4 regions of the Streptomyces sp. NPDC032472 genome follow, and region 3 is predicted to be linked to each of the others. Evidence: riboswitches for the same ligand, from Rfam matches in the RefSeq annotation. Region 3 holds a riboswitch; each other region holds the start of a gene.

Region 1 (3,809 bases), on a different contig from region 3:
GCTGTGGTCGAGGGCCGGCGGGTCCGGGCGGGCCGACCATGGGGCGAGGTCGGTGCGGGCGCCGCGAATAGCAGTGCTGGACGGCCTGCGGCTGCTCGCGGCTCTGTCGGTGGTCCTGTTCCACTACCTGGCCGGATCGGGGGCGATCCCCTGGCAGCAAACGGCGGTCGAGCTGTTTCCCCGGCTGCACCGGGTCGCCGAGTTCGGCTGGCTGGGCGTGGTCTTCTTCTTCATGATCAGCGGCTTCGTCATCTGCATGTCCGGCTGGGGCAAATCGCTCCAGCACTTCTGGCAGGGCCGGATCCTGCGACTGTTCCCGCTCTACTGGACAGCGGTCGTACTCTCCTCGGCAGCCGCCCGGCTGGGCCCGCACCTTCCGGGCGAGCCGCGGGTCACCGTCGGCCAGATGCTGACCAACCTCACCATGTTGCACGAACCCCTCGGCGTGCCCAGCGTGGACAACGTCTACTGGACGCTCTGGATCGAGCTGCGCTTCTATCTGGTCTTCTCCCTCGTCGTCCTGCTGGGCACCAGCCACCGACGGGTCACCAACTTCTGCTGGGTCTGGGCGCTGGGCTCGGTCCTGGCGCCGGCGTCGGGCATCCCGCTACTGGACCAGCTCCTGGTGCCCCGATGGGCGCCCTTCTTCATCGCCGGTATCGCGTTCTACCTGGTCCGCCGAGCAGGCCGGATCGAGGGCGAGACCCTGGGCATCCTGGGGCTGTCCTGGCTGCTGATGCAGCACCGGCTCCCCGCGATCATGGAGGGCGAGGGGCATGGCATCAACTGGAAGGTCTGCCTCACCGCGATCACCGTGATGTACCTGCTGATGGGCCTGATCGCACTCGGCAAGCTCGACCGGATCCAGTGGCGCTGGCTGCCCGTCGCAGGCGCGATCTCCTACCCGCTCTACCTCGTCCACCAGTCGCTGGGCGTACGGGTCATCTGGCGCTGGAACGAACAGTGGGGCGCATGGCCGACCCTGCTCGGCGTGATCGCAAGCGTCGTGCTGATCGCCTGGCTGCTGCACCGCCTGGCGGAGCGGCCGCTCACCCGGCTGCTGCGCCGGCTGTTGACCGCCCGGACCGAGCGGTCGCAGCAGCTCACTTCCTAGGCGGCGGGGGCGCGCCTGGGCCGGGTGCTCGCACGGTCGCCTTCCCTGTCATCTCGACCGGCGCTACCGGTGTCCGTCGTGGAGGGGGGTGGGGAGGTTCGGGTGGGGGATCGGGGGGTGGTGACGGCGGTGGAGCCAGATGTAGAGGGCCAGGCATGGCACCAGCAGGCCGAGGACCGTGAGGGTGAGGAATGCGGGGAAGCCGCTGATCCGGGAGACCAGCCAGGAGAAGTTCTGGCCGAAGAAGCCGACCACGAAGGACAGCGGCAGGAAGACGGTCGCGAGGATCGTGAGCTGTTCCATCGTGGCGCTCTGCCGCAGGTTGATCTTGTTCTGTTCGACGGAGATCACCGCGATGTTCGCTTCCAGGACGGTGGCCAGCAGGTCGCGCTGGGCAGCCACCTCCTCGTTCACCAGCAGCAGGTGGTCGTGCACGTTGTGGAAGTACGGCAGCAGCTCGGCCGGTGACCTGCCCGGCTTGAGCAGGCGGGAGAGCACCGCGAGCAGCGGGTGCACGGCGCGGTAGAAGTCGGTGGCCTCGCGCCGCAGGAAGTAGATGCGTTCGGTCGGGGCGACCGCTCCGGAGAAGACCGTGGCCTCGATCTGCTCGATGTCGCGGTCGAGTTCTGCGACGACCGGGGCGTAGCTGTCGACGACCTGGTCGAGGATGGCCCACAGGGTCGAGGCGCTGCCCGTGCGCAGCAGCTCGGGACGCCGTTCGAGCCGGCTGCGGGCCCCGTGCAGCTCGCTGGCGATGCCCTGGCGCACCGTGATCACGAAGTGTTCGGAGAGGAAGACGCTGATCTCGCCGGTGTCGATCTCCTCGCGCTCGTCGTCGTAGCGCGCGGTGCGCAGGATGATCAGCTCGGTGCCGTCCTCGTACTGCTCGGCCTTCGGCCGCAGGTGGAAGGTCCGCGCGTCCTCGACGGCGAGTTCGTGCAGGCCGAAGCTCTCGCGGACCTTGTCCATCTCCTCCGGGCGGGGTTCGAAGAGGCCCAGCCAGACGAATCCGCCCTGTTCGCAGCATGCGGCCGCCCGGTCCAGCGACATCGGGCCCTCTTGCTGGCGGCGCCCGTCGCGGTAGTGCGCGCAGTCCACGATCATGGTGTTCCTCCTCGCGTCCGGCCCACGGATGCCCTACAGCCATGGTTGCTCGGGCGGCCCGGCCGTGACGGCCGACACAAGGGGCGGGTGTCACGTTCCGCGAGGGCCCCTCGTCCTGTGGGTGATGGGCGCGGGCGCCGAGGGTGCCCGTGCCGCCGCTCGGCAGGAAGGGATGCAGATGGAGACCTTCGGGTGGTTCCGGGAGCGGATCACGGCGTACCGCGCGCCGCACGGCTTCGACTACACGGTCGAGCGCAGTTTCCCGCCCTCGCGGCACGAGCTCGGCCGCATGACCTTCACGGAGGTTCCCGGGGGTGCGGAGGTGGTGTGGACGACCACGTTCGAGGTCCGTCTCCCGTTCGGTGCGGCCTTCACCCGGGTCGTCGCCAAGCCCGTCATCGCCCGTACCTTCGCCGCGATCCTCGCCGCGGGCGCCGCGGCGCTCGCGGCCGGCCCGGAGGGCAGAGGGGGCATGAAAACGACCTACGAAGCGGGCTCCCTGCGCCGGCATGGTCCGGATCAGGTGATGGAGGTCGCCTTCGGGTCGTCCCGACCTTCAGGCCTCTCAGCCCGACCGTCGACGTCGGTCCCAGCGGACACGAACACCTTCCGCGGAAATCGGCTACTCCGGTCGAACTCCCTCGCTCGCCTCGTAGGCCTATCTACAGAGTAGTCCCACGTCGCCGGGAGGAATAGGGGGGATGCCCTGTTTGTTTTTAATTGTCTTTTTCGCGGTTTCCGGGCCCTAGACTGGGCAGCAGCACTCCCCTCCACGCCACGCCCTGCCGGCCGGCTTGTCCGACGATCCGACGGGAGGTGTCGGCCGTGGCCGCATCGCCGCTGCCGCGCGGCTCCGGCGCCACCGCCTGGGCGCCCGAGCCGGTGACCGCCGACCCGTACAACGCCCAGACGCCCTGGGCGGCGCTGGCCGAGCCGGTCACTCCTGTGGAGGCCTTCTTCGTACGCGACCACTTCGGCATCCCGGAGGCGGACCCCGGCCGGTGGCGCGTGCGGATCGGCGGAGCCGTGGCCGCGCCCCTCGACGTGGGCTACGCGGAGCTGTGCGCGATGCCCCACCGGGAGCTCGACGTCGTCCTGGAATGCGCGGGCAACGGCCGCAGCCTGATGCGGCCCCGCCCCACGGGCCTGCCCTGGGGCCAGGGTGCGGTCGGGTGCGCACACTTCTCCGGGGTGCCGTTCGGCTCCCTCGCCGCCCGGGCCCGGATCGACGCAGCCGCCGTGGAGATCGTCTTCTGCGGGGCCGACTCCGGTACGGTGCACGGCCGCCGCACCGCCTTCGAGCGCAGCCTCCCGCTCGCCGCGGCCCTGCACCCCGACACCCTCCTCGCCACCCGCATGAACGGGGAGCCGCTGGCGCCCGAGCACGGGGCGCCCGTCCGCCTCGTGGTCCCCGGCCGGTACGCGGTCGCCGACGTGAAGTGGCTCGTCGGGGCCCGGGCCGTCACGGAGCCCTTCACCGGGCCCTTCCAGACGGAGGAGTACGTCTACACGGCCTCCCGCGGCACCCCCGAGGGGCCCGTGACCACGGTCCGGGTCAAGTCCCTCGTCACCGCGCCGGCGCCCGGCTCGG
Region 2 (3,809 bases), on a different contig from region 3:
GATCCGGCCGTCGAGGAATGGGCCGACTTCCGTGCGACGGGCCACGCCCACGCGATCGGGCAGTGCCTGCTGGCGCAGCTCGACGAGGCGACGCGCAAGGACTACTACGACCGCCATCCGGTCGAGGCCATCACCGCCTACACCGTGCGGGACCAGCGCGCCCTGGAAGCCCGGATCGCCTCCCTGGGGCGGATGCAGCCCGTCATGGAGCATCAGGAGTACGCGCTGGGCACGGTCTGTGCGGCCATCCCGATCACGGCGGGGGACACCGCGGCCGCGATGGCCATTTCTCTCCCCTTGCACCAGGAAGCGCGATTGCCCTGTGTGGTCAATCGACTACGGAGTGAAGTAGGCGCGCTGTTGAGTACCCTTTCCTTCTCTATCAGTATCTGAAAACTCACTCCTTGTGATCCGCCAGCGCTTCCACCACTCTTGTCAAGAGGGTCTTGGGGGGTCATTCCTGGCCACTTCCACAACAGCGGGGTAGGCAATGCGCGAGTCGGTGCAGGCAGAGGTCATGATGAGCTTCCTCGTTTCCGAGGAGCTCTCGTTCCGGATCCCGGTGGAGCTCCGGTACGACGCCCGTGACCCCTACGCGGTCCGCCTGACCTTCCACCTTCCCGGAGACGCGCCGGTGACCTGGGCGTTCGGCAGGGAGCTCCTCCTCGACGGCATCAACAAGCCGTGTGGGGACGGCGATGTGCACATCGCACCGACCTCCTCCGAGGAACTGTCCGATGTGCACATCCGGTTGCAGGTCGGCGGCGACCGGGCCCTGTTCCGGGCCGGCGCGGCCCCGCTCGTCGCCTTCCTCGACCGTACCGACCGGCTCGTTCCGCTCGGCCAGGAGCGCAGCCTCGGCGACTTCGAGGGGAGCCTCGACGAGGCGCTCGACCGGATCCTGGCCGAGGCGCGGCAGAACGAGCAGAACGCGGGCTGAGCAGGATCAGCGCTTGCGCCGCCGCCGGCCCCGCCCGCCGCGCGCCGGACCGGCTGGGGCCGGGACGCCGGGCCGGTCGGCGGAGACCACCAGCGCCGCCAGTACCGTCGTCACCGGCACGGAGGCCACCAGTCCGATCGAGCCCACGAGGGTCCGGACGATCTCCTCCGCGACCAGCTCGCTGTTGGCCACCGAGCCCATGCTGCTGTTCGCGATCGAGAACAGCAGCAGCAGGGGCAGCGCCGCGCCGGCGTAGGCCAGCACCAGCGTGTTGACGACCGAGGCGATGTGGTCGCGGCCGATGCGGATGGCAGCCCGGTACAGGGCGCGCGGCCCCATCGACGGGTCCGCCTGGTGCAGTTCCCAGACCGCCGAGGTCTGGGTGACCGTCACGTCGTCGAGCACGCCGAGCGATCCGATGATGACGCCGGCAAGCAGCAGGCCGCTCATGTCGATGCCCGGGTAGAGCCCGTGGATCAGCCCCGTGTTGTCGTCGGTGTTGCCGCTGAGGAACGCCCAGTCGATGAACAGCGAGCCCAGCAGCCCGATCAGCAGCAGCGAGACGAGCGTGCCGAGCACAGCGACCGAGGTCCGGGCGGTCAGCCCGTGGCACATGTAGAGCGCGATCAGCATGATGGCGCTCGCCCCGATGACCGCGACGACCAGCGGGTTCGAGCCCTGCAGGATCGCCGGCAGGATGAACAGGGTCAGCACGACGAAGCTGACGGCCAGGGCGATCAGCGCGAACATGCCGCGCATCCGCCCGACGACGACCACCGCCACCGCGAACAGGCCGGCGAGCAGCGCCAGCGGCAGCTTGCGGTTCACGTCGATCACGGAGTACTGCAGGTCCCGGGGCGCGTCCGGTGCGTACGCGACGACGACCTCCTGGCCGTTGGCCAGCTGCCGCGGGGCGCCCGGCTGGACGATCTCGAAGAAGGTGCGCCCCTTGTCCGGTCCGGTGCCGACTTCGATCGTCGCCTTCTTGCACTCGCCCGTCTGCGAAGCCACCGCCTCGCGGCCCTCCGGGGTCGCGGTGCTGCCCGTGGGCGGCACCTGAGAGGCGTTCACCGATTTGCAGTCGACGTGTTCGAGGGCGACGACCTTGCCCTGCTGGGTCTGGCGGTCGAACCCCACGCCGGAGCGCTCGTGGGACGGGGCGCCGCCCGGCCAGAGCACCGCCATGCCGATGAAGACGGCGGCGGCGAAGGGGATCAGGACGGCCGCGATGACTTTGCGCAGGTGCATCGAGACGGGCGCCGCCGGCCCGTGGCCGTGGCTGTGACCGTGCGCATGGCCGTGGCCGTGGCCGTGGCCGTGGCCGTTCCCGTTTCCGTGCCCGGTTCCGGGCACGTGGTCATGACCACCGGCACGGCCGTGGTCAGGGGGCTCGGAGGGCTTGAAGGGAAGATGCGGCGAGGACGTCACCGACCGATCATCGCAAGAGATGAGGGGCGCCCACTGTTCAGCACGCCACAGATAACGCTAGCGTGGGGGCACCTTTGCACAACGCGGGAGCTCGGAGCACCGGGCTGAGAGGACGCTGATCACCGTACGCGCGCACGGCACGCGTAGGGAAGAGGCTGCGTCGACCGCCGAACCTGTTACCGGGTAATGCCGGCGTAGGGAGATCAGGTCTCATGACCATTCAGGACGCACGCACGCCTGCCGTCGGCCAGGACGCCGACGGCCGGACCGAGCGCCAGCCGGGCTGGCACAAGGGCTACGTGGCGGGCTCCCGCCCCGACATCCGGGTGCCGGTTCGCCAGGTCCACCTCACCAACGGCAAGGACGTGACGCTCTACGACACGTCCGGGCCGTACACCGACCCGCAGATCGAGACCGACGTGCGCCGCGGCCTGCCGCCGCTGCGCGAGAACTGGATCATCGGCCGCGGCGACACCGAGGAGTACGCGGGCCGCCCCGTGCGCCCCGAGGACGACGGCATCAAGCACACCTCGCCGCGCGGTGGCCTCAAGAACCTCGACGCGGTCTTCCCCGGCCGCCCGCGCCTGCCGCGCCGCGGCCGCGACGGCCAGGCCGTCACTCAGCTCGCGTACGCCCGCCGCGGTGAGATCACCCCGGAGATGGAGTACGTCGCGATCCGCGAGAACGTCTCCCCCGAGGTCGTCCGCGAGGAGATCGCCGCAGGCCGCGCGGTGCTGCCGGCCAATGTGAACCACCCGGAGATCGAGCCGATGATCATCGGCAAGAAGTTCCTGGTGAAGGTCAACGCCAACATCGGCAACTCCGCCGTCACCTCCTCCATCGAGGAGGAGGTGGAGAAGATGACCTGGGCCACCCGCTGGGGCGCCGACACGGTCATGGACCTCTCCACCGGCCGCAACATCCACACCACCCGCGAGTGGGTGCTGCGCAACTCCCCCGTGCCCATCGGCACCGTGCCGCTCTACCAGGCGCTGGAGAAGGTCGACGGCAAGGCCGAGGAGCTGACCTGGGAGATCTACAAGGACACGGTCATCGAGCAGGCCGAGCAGGGCGTCGACTACATGACGGTCCACGCCGGCGTGCTGCTGCCGTACGTGCCGCTGACCGCCCGCCGCAAGACGGGCATCGTCTCGCGCGGCGGCTCGATCATGGCCGCCTGGTGCCTGGCGCACCACAAGGAGAACTTCCTCTACACGAACTTCGAGGAGCTCTGCGAGATCCTCGCGACATACGACGTGACGTACTCGCTGGGTGACGGCCTGCGCCCCGGTTCGATCGCGGACGCCAACGACGCGGCGCAGTTCGCCGAGCTGAAGACGCTGGGCGAGCTGAACACGATCGCCAAGCGGCACAACGTCCAGACGATGATCGAGGGCCCGGGCCACGTCCCGATGCACAAGATCAAGGAGAACATCGACCT
Region 3 (3,809 bases):
CGAAGAACAGCCCGAAGAAGGCCAGCGGTACGGCCATCAGGGCGAGCCTGACGGCCGTACCGCGTGCGCCCTCGCGCGGCGCGGCTGCGCCTGCGCGGGGGCGACCTTCGCCTGCGTCTGCGCCTGCGCCTGCGGGGTCTACTTCACGACGATCGAGGACCACGTCTTGACCCACTGCTCACGGTTCTTGGCGATGGTCTCGGGAGCCACGTTCTCCGGCTTCTCGATGACCACGCCGTGCTTCGTGAACAGCTCCGGCAGCTTCGCGTCCTTGACCACCGGGTTCACGAACATCTGGAGCGGCATGTCCTCCTGGAACTTCTTGCCGATCAGGAAGTCGATCAGCGCCTTGCCGCCCTCCTCGTTCTTCGCGCCCTTGAGCAGGCCGGCGAACTCGATCTGGCGGAAGCAGGTGCCGGTGGACACGCCCGTGGGGGCCTCGGCCGGCTGCGGCTCGCCGTAGAGCACCTCGACCGGCGGGCTGGAGGCGTAGGAGACGACCAGCGGGCGGTCGCCCTTGGCCTTCTTGCCGCCCGCGGAGCCGGAGAAGCGCTCGTTGTAGGCCTGCTCCCAGCCGTCGACGACCTCGACGCCGTTGGCCTTCAGCTTGGTCCAGTAGTCCTTCCAGCCGTCTTCGCCGTACTTGCCGACGGTGGCGAGCAGGAAGCCGAGGCCGGGCGAGGAGGTCGCCGCGTTCTCGGTGACGAGCAGGCCCTTGTACTCGGGCTTGACCAGGTCGTCCAGCGTCTGCGGCGGGGCGAGCTTCTTGTCGGCGAAGTACGCCTTGTCGTAGTTGACGCAGATGTCGCCGGAGTCGACCGGGGTGACCCGGTGCTGCTTGTCGAGGACGTACTCGGGCTTGACCCCGTCCAGGCCCTTGGCCTCGTACGGCGTGAAGATGCCGTTGTCGAGGGCGCGGGAGAGCAGGGTGTTGTCCACGCCGAAGAACACGTCGCCGCGCGGCGAGCCCTTGGTGAGGATCTCCTGGTTGAGGGCGGCGCCCGCGTCCCCGGACTTGAGGACCTTCACGGTGTAGCCGCTCTGCTGCTCGAACTCCTTGAGGACCGTGTCGGTCACGTTGAAGGAGTCGTGCGAGACGAGCGTGATCGTCTTCTGCTTCGGCGACTCGCTCCCGCCGGCGGCCGGCTTGTCGTTGCCGCCGCCGCAGGCGCTGAGCGTGGTCACGCCGAGCGCGGTCGCGAGCACAGCGCCCGCGATCTTCCTGGTGGTGCTCACTGGTGGATTCCTCCTGGAGTGACCAGGAGAAGACGCGGCCCTGCCCGGCGCTGTCAGGAGCGGACGCCGGGCAGGGCGCAACAGCTTGAGTGATGACCGAACTTCCTACCCCGAATGACCGGGGCGAGGTTCAGAGGGTCTGCGGTGGACGGTGACCGCACTCTCAGCGCTGTGGCGCTCCCCTGTCGGAATATGCAAATAGGTACGGCCACAGACTACCCCGTGGCCGCACCCGGCCCTGCGGGAAACCGCAGGTAAGTGTGCAGGTCAGCGCGTCAGCACGGGTCCGTGCCGGTCAGCGCCGGTCAGGGCGCGCGTCAGCGCTCCGATGCGGCGAGCTGGCCGCAGGCGCCGTCGATCTCCTGGCCGCGCGTGTCGCGCACCGTCACCGGCACGCCGTGGCGGGCGATGGCCTCGACGAAGGCCCGCTCGTCCTCGGGGCGCGAGGCGGTCCACTTCGAGCCCGGCGTCGGGTTCAGCGGGATCAGGTTGACGTGGACGCGCTTGCCCTTGAGGAGCCGGCCGAGGAGGTCACCGCGCCAGGCCTGGTCGTTGATGTCGCGGATCAGGGCGTACTCGATGGAGACCCGGCGGCCGGACTTCTCGGCGTACTCCCAGGCCGCGTCGAGGACCTCGCGGACCTTCCAGCGGGTGTTCACCGGGACCAGGGTGTCGCGCAGCTCGTCGTCCGGCGCGTGCAGCGAGACGGCGAGGCGGCACTTGAAGCCCTCGTCGGCGAAGCGGTGGATGGCCGGGACCAGGCCGACGGTGGAGACGGTGATCCCGCGCTGCGACAGGCCGAGGCCGTCGGGCTCCGGGTCGGTCAGGCGGCGGATGGCGCCGACCACGCGGTTGTAGTTGGCCAGCGGCTCGCCCATGCCCATGAAGACGATGTTGGACAGGCGGGCCGGGCCGCCGGGGACCTCGCCGTCGCGCAGGGCGCGCATGCCGTCGACGATCTGGTGCACGATCTCGGCGGTGGACAGGTTCCGGTCCAGGCCGGCCTGGCCGGTGGCGCAGAACGGGCAGTTCATGCCGCAGCCGGCCTGCGAGGAGATGCACATGGTGACCCGGTCGGGGTAGCGCATCAGCACGGACTCCACGAGCGTGCCGTCGTGCAGCTTCCACAGGGTCTTGCGGGTGGTGTCGTCGTCGCAGGAGATGTGCCGGACGACCGACATCAGGTCCGGCAGCAGCTCCTGCTGGAGCTTCTCGCGGGAGCCGGCCGGGATGTCCGTCCACTCGGCCGGGTCGTGCGCGTAGCGCGCGAAGTAGTGCTGCGAGAGCTGCTTGGCCCGGAACGGCTTCTCGCCGATCGCGGCGACCGCCTCGCGGCGCTCGGCGGGCGTGAGGTCGGCCAGGTGCCGGGGCGGCTTCTTCGCCCCCTTGGGCGCGACGAAGGTGAGCTCTCCCGGAGCGGGGCGGGGTGCCATGATCGGTCCTTCCTCAGGGCGACGAGGTCCGACGACCTCCGTACGGGCGGAGGTGATGGCGGTGGCGCGTCCGCGCCGGAGACCTCACACGAAATGCATCCCCGCTATCACGGGGTGAAGGGCGCACCCCAGGTGGTGGTGCGCCCTTCAGGATAACCCGGTCGGCCCGGCCGGTGCCCTGGGCCGGCTCTCGCTCGGCGCCCGCCGGTGGTGTCAGCCGGTGCCGACGAAGAGGGCCAGCAGCAGCCACACCACCGGGGCGGTGGGCAGCAGGGAGTCGAGCCGGTCCATGATGCCGCCGTGGCCCGGCAGCAGCGTGCCCATGTCCTTGATGCCCAGGTCCCGCTTGATCATCGACTCGCCGAGGTCGCCGAGGGTGGCGCTGACGGCGACCGCGAGGCCGAGCAGCAGGCCCTGCCACCAGGCTCCGCCGTCGATGAGGAACTCCATGCACAGCGCGCCGGCGCCCATCGCGAAGGCGACCGCGCCGAAGAGCCCCTCGCGGGTCTTGCCGGGGCTGATGCGCGGGGCGAGCTTGTGCTTGCCGAAGCGCCAGCCCACCGCGTAGGCCCCGGTGTCGCTGACCACGGTCAGCAGCAGGAAGGTGACCACGCGCTGGGGGCCGTCGTCCGCGGTGAGCAGCATCGCGACGAAGGTGGCCAGGAAGGGCACGTAGAAGGCGGCGAAGACGCCCGCCGTGACGTCCTTGAGGTAGTCCTCGGGCGGTTCGGTCATCCGCCAGACCAGGACCGCCAGCGCGGTCAGGGCCATGGCCACCCAGGCGCCCTCGGCCCCGCGGACGTATCCGGCGATGACCATGGCGGCGCCGCCGATCGCCAGCGGGACGAGCGGCGCCTTGATGCCCTTCTTCTCCTGGAGCCGGGAGGTGAGCTCCCACAGGCCCACGACGACCGCGACGACGATGACGCCGACGAAGACCGCCTTGACGATGAAGAGGGAGGCGAAGATCACCGCACCGAGGCCGACGCCGACCCCTATGGCGGCACGCAGGTCGCGCCCGGCCCGCTTCTTCTGCGGCGGGGGCGAGGCGTCCTGCGGTACCTGCGAAGGCGGGGGCGGGGGGCTGGGCATGGGCTCCTGCGGCGGCATCTCGGCGCGGAACGGGGGGCCGCCTTCAGC
Region 4 (3,809 bases), on a different contig from region 3:
CACCTGTGACGTCCGGGCCGGGGGTGGGACTGCCGCTGCGCGGAGCGTTTCCCCAGTCCCGCCCCTTCCCGAAACCGGGGGCTCCGCCCCCGGACCCTCCCCCCGGCGGTAGCTGGGGGAGGGTCCGGGCGGAGCCCGGTTTCGGGAAGGGGCGGGGCTGGGGAACGGCTCCGCGCAGCGGCCGGGGGCCGGTCAGAAGGCCGGGCGTTCCGGGTCGAAGGCGGGGCGGCCCGCCATCGGGGACGACGGTTCCGCGAACCGGCGTTGGGGGATGCGGCCGGCCCGGAAGGCGAGCCGGCCCGCCGAAACCGCATCCCTCATGGCCGCGGCCATGAGGGCCGGGGCCTGGGCCCGCGTCACCGCCGAGGCCAGCATCACCCCGGCGCAGCCCAGTTCCATGGCGAGGGCGGCGTCCGACGCCGTACCGGCCCCCGCGTCCAGGATGACCGGCACACCCGCCCGCTCCACGATCAACTCGAAGTTGTGCGGATTGCGGATCCCCATCCCGGACCCGATCGGCGACCCCAGCGGCATGACCGCCGCACAGCCCGCATCCTCCAGCTTCCGCGCGAGCACCGGATCGTCGTTCGTGTACGGCAGCACCGTGAACCCGTCGTCCACCAGCGTCTCCGCGGCGTCCAGCAGCTCCTCCCCGTCCGGGAGCAGCGTCCGCTCGTCCGCGATGACCTCCAGCTTGATCCAGTCCGTGCCGAGCGCCTCCCGCGCCAGCCGGGCCGTCAGCACGGCCTCGCCGGCCGTGTAGCAGCCGGCGGTGTTCGGCAGGACCGCGATCCCGAGCCGGGTCAGCAGGGAGAGCACCGAGCCCTGCACGGTCGGGTCGAGACGCCGCATCGCGACCGTGGTCAGCTCGGTCCCGGAGGCGATCAGGGCGTGCTCCAGTACCTCCAGGCTCGGCGCCCCGCCGGTGCCCATGATCAGGCGGGAGGAGAAGTTCCGGCCGCCCAGTTCGAAGGTGTCGTCGGCCATCGTGCTCAGCCTCCCTGGACCGCGGTGAGGATCTCGATCCGGTCGCCCTCGCCGACCGCGGTCAGCGGCCACTGCCCGCGCGGCACCACGGTCTCGTTGAGGGCGGCCGCGACGCCGGACGGCGCCGTGGTGAGGGTGGCGACCACCGACGCGAGCGTGGTCCCGGCCGCGATCTCCCGCGGCTCGCCGTTGACGGAGATGGTCATGCGTACGACTCCTGACGTGCAGCGGAGAAGCGGAGCGGGCTGAACGGGAGGGCGATCTCCGGCAGCGCGCCCGTGGTCAGCAGGTCGGCGAGCGCGTCGCCGGTGAGCGGGGTCAGCAGCACCCCGTTGCGGTAGTGCCCGGTGGCCAGGTGCAGCCCGGCCAGTACGGTCGGCCCGAGCAGCGGGGCGTTGTCCGGGGAGCCGGGCCGCAGGCCCGCCAGGGTCTCGGTCAGCGGGAGTTCGGTGATCCCGGGCACCAATTCGTGGGCGTCGCGCAGCAGTTCGTACACCCCGCCGGCGGTGACCGTGGTGTCCCAGCCGAGTTCCTCGCTGGTGGCGCCGACGACGAGCTCGCCGTTCTCCCGCGGCACCAGGTACACGTGGCTGCCGCGCACGACCGCCCGTACCGTCCGCGACAGGAACGGCGCGTACGCCGCCGGCACGGTCAGGCGCAGCACCTGCCCCTTCACCGGCCGGACGGGCGGCAGCGCCTCGTCCGGTACGCCGGCCAGCCGGCCGCTGAGCGAGCCCGCGGCCAGCACCACCTGGTCCGCGTACAGCTCGGTGCCGTCGTCGAGGGCCGCGCCGACGGCCCGGTCGGCGGCGACCAGCAGCCGCCCGGCGCTCGCCCGGTGGATCTCCACGCCGGCGTTCTCGCAGGCGGCCAGCAGGGCGGCGGCCAGCCGGCGCGGGTCGACCTGGTGGTCGCCGTCCACGCGCAGCCCGCCGCGCACGCCCGGGGCGAGCATCGGCTCCAGCCGGCGGCACTCGCGGCCGGTGAGCCACTCGGACTCCAGGCCGCAGCGGCGCTGCAGGGCGTGCAGTTCGCGCAGGTGGAGCCGGTCGTCGGCGTCGAGGGCCACGGCGAGGGTGCCGCAGGCGCGGTAGCCGATGTCCAGGCCGCCGCTGGCGTCGGCCAGCTCGGCGGCGAACTCGGGGTAGCGGGCGGCGGAGGCGAGGTTGAGGCCGAGCAGGGTCTCCTCGCCGTAGTGCAGCTCGGTGACCGCGGCGAGCATGCCCGCCGCGACCCGGGCGGCGCCGCCGCCGGGTGCGGGGTCCGCGAGCGCGGTGCGCAGCCCGCGGCGGGCCGCCCGCCAGGCGGTGACCAGGCCGATGATCCCGCCCCCGATGACGAGGACGTCGGATCCCTTCCGGGATGAATGCATGGGCTTCCAGCCCCTCCCTTCGCCGGCATGACCCGGATCAGGTTCGTACGGTCGGAGGCCGGTCAGCCTCCCTCTCAGCCCGGTACGTCCGGACTCCCGCGATGGGTAACGATGGCCACCCTAGCCGCTCGCCTCGGCGGAGGGGGAGTGTGCCGGATGCCGGGCGGGGGGCCGTGCCCGGCGGTGCCGGATTCCTGACTGATCGTCAGTTGACTACGCTGGGGGATGTGAGCGAGCAGACGGAAGAGACTGAGAACGGCGTCGTCATCGTCGGCGCCGGAATGGCCGGAGTGCAGACCGCGGTCGCCCTCCGCGAGCAGGGGTGGACCGGCCCCGTGACCCTGCTGGGCGCCGAACCCCACCAGCCGTACGACCGGCCCCCGCTGTCCAAGGCGGTGCTCCTCGGCAAGGCCGAGCACTCCGCCTTCGACGTGGACTTCGAGGGCCTCGGCATCGAGCTGCGGCTCGGAGTGGAGGTCACCGGGCTGCGGGCCGCCGACCGCGAGCTGGACACCGAGGCCGGGCCGGTCCCGTACGGGGTCCTCGTGCTGGCGACCGGGGCCGAGCCGCTGACCCTCCCGGGTGCGGAGGGGGTCCCCGGCGTCCACCTGCTGCGCACCCTGGACGACGCGGCGCGGCTGCGGCCGGTGCTGGCGCAGTCCCCGGCGACGGTGGTCGTCGGCGCGGGGTGGATCGGCGCGGAGTTCGCCACCGCGGCGCGGGAGGCGGGCTGCGCGGTGACCGTGGTCGAGGCGGCGGACCGGGTGCTGGCGGGTGCCCTCCCGGCCGAGGTCGCGGCGCCCATGGCCGCCTGGTACGAGGAGGTGGGCGCGGCCCTGCTGACCTCGGCCAAGGTGGCCTCGGTCGAGTCCGGGCGGGTCCTGCTCGCGGACGGCCGCGAGCTGCCGGCCGGGGCCGTGGTCGTCGGCATCGGGGCGCGGCCCGCGACGCGGTGGCTGGCCGGCTCGGGCGTCGAGCTCGGGCCGGACGGCTCGGTCACGGCCGACGCCCACCTGCGGACGTCCCTGCCGGGGGTGTACGCGGTCGGCGACTGCGCGTCCTTCCCGTCCGGGCGGTACGGGGCGCGGCTGCTGGTGCACCACTGGGACAACGCGCTGCAGGGGCCGCGGGTCGTCGCGGCGAACATCCTGGCCGGCGGGGGGCCGGGGCCGCTGGAGGTCTACGACCCGGTGCCGTACTTCTGGTCCGAGCAGTTCGGCCGCTTCGTCCAGTACGCCGGCCACCACGCCGGTGCGGACACCCTGCTGTGGCGGGGGGACCCGGGAGAGTCCGCCTGGACGGTGTGCTGGCTGCGGGCCGGCTCCCTGGTCGCGATCCTCGCGGTGGGCCGGCCGCGGGACCTCGCCCAGGCCCGCCGCCTGATCGAAACGGGCGCCCAGATGGACCCGGCCAAACTGTCCGACCCGTCCACCCCCATAAAGTCCGCCAC

What was found. Region 3 has a riboswitch for thiamine pyrophosphate ahead of AB0F11_RS20885 (thiamine ABC transporter substrate-binding protein). Riboswitches for the same ligand answer to the same signal wherever they lie in the genome.
Region 1: another riboswitch for thiamine pyrophosphate. It lies ahead of AB0F11_RS17265 (CorA family divalent cation transporter); the one in region 3 lies ahead of AB0F11_RS20885 (thiamine ABC transporter substrate-binding protein).
Region 2: another riboswitch for thiamine pyrophosphate. It lies ahead of thiC (phosphomethylpyrimidine synthase ThiC); the one in region 3 lies ahead of AB0F11_RS20885 (thiamine ABC transporter substrate-binding protein).
Region 4: another riboswitch for thiamine pyrophosphate. It lies ahead of thiO (glycine oxidase ThiO); the one in region 3 lies ahead of AB0F11_RS20885 (thiamine ABC transporter substrate-binding protein).

Annotation. Positions count from the first base shown of each region.
Region 1 is NZ_JBEZVK010000022.1:53,601-57,409, reverse strand. Features, by position in the region: gene AB0F11_RS17270 (acyltransferase) at 1-1,114, shown strand, start outside; gene AB0F11_RS17265 (CorA family divalent cation transporter) at 1,178-2,218, opposite strand; partial or broken gene AB0F11_RS17260 (SRPBCC family protein) at 2,217-2,657, shown strand; TPP riboswitch at 2,698-2,871, opposite strand; gene AB0F11_RS17255 (molybdopterin-dependent oxidoreductase) at 3,044-3,809, shown strand, end outside.
Region 2 is NZ_JBEZVK010000008.1:152,384-156,192, forward strand. Features, by position in the region: gene AB0F11_RS07670 (helix-turn-helix domain-containing protein) at 1-393, shown strand, start outside; gene AB0F11_RS07675 (SsgA family sporulation/cell division regulator) at 491-940, shown strand; gene AB0F11_RS07680 (YibE/F family protein) at 947-2,293, opposite strand; TPP riboswitch at 2,442-2,586, shown strand; gene thiC (phosphomethylpyrimidine synthase ThiC) at 2,581-3,809, shown strand, end outside.
Region 3 is NZ_JBEZVK010000029.1:38,710-42,518, reverse strand. Features, by position in the region: gene AB0F11_RS20890 (iron ABC transporter permease) at 1-37, opposite strand, end outside; gene AB0F11_RS20885 (thiamine ABC transporter substrate-binding protein) at 139-1,236, opposite strand; TPP riboswitch at 1,321-1,430, opposite strand; gene rlmN (23S rRNA (adenine(2503)-C(2))-methyltransferase RlmN) at 1,554-2,669, opposite strand; gene AB0F11_RS20875 (phosphatidate cytidylyltransferase) at 2,883-3,809, opposite strand, start outside.
Region 4 is NZ_JBEZVK010000025.1:68,835-72,643, forward strand. Features, by position in the region: gene AB0F11_RS18960 (thiazole synthase) at 193-987, opposite strand; gene thiS (sulfur carrier protein ThiS) at 993-1,193, opposite strand; gene thiO (glycine oxidase ThiO) at 1,190-2,359, opposite strand; TPP riboswitch at 2,357-2,469, opposite strand; gene AB0F11_RS18975 (FAD-dependent oxidoreductase) at 2,641-3,809, shown strand, end outside.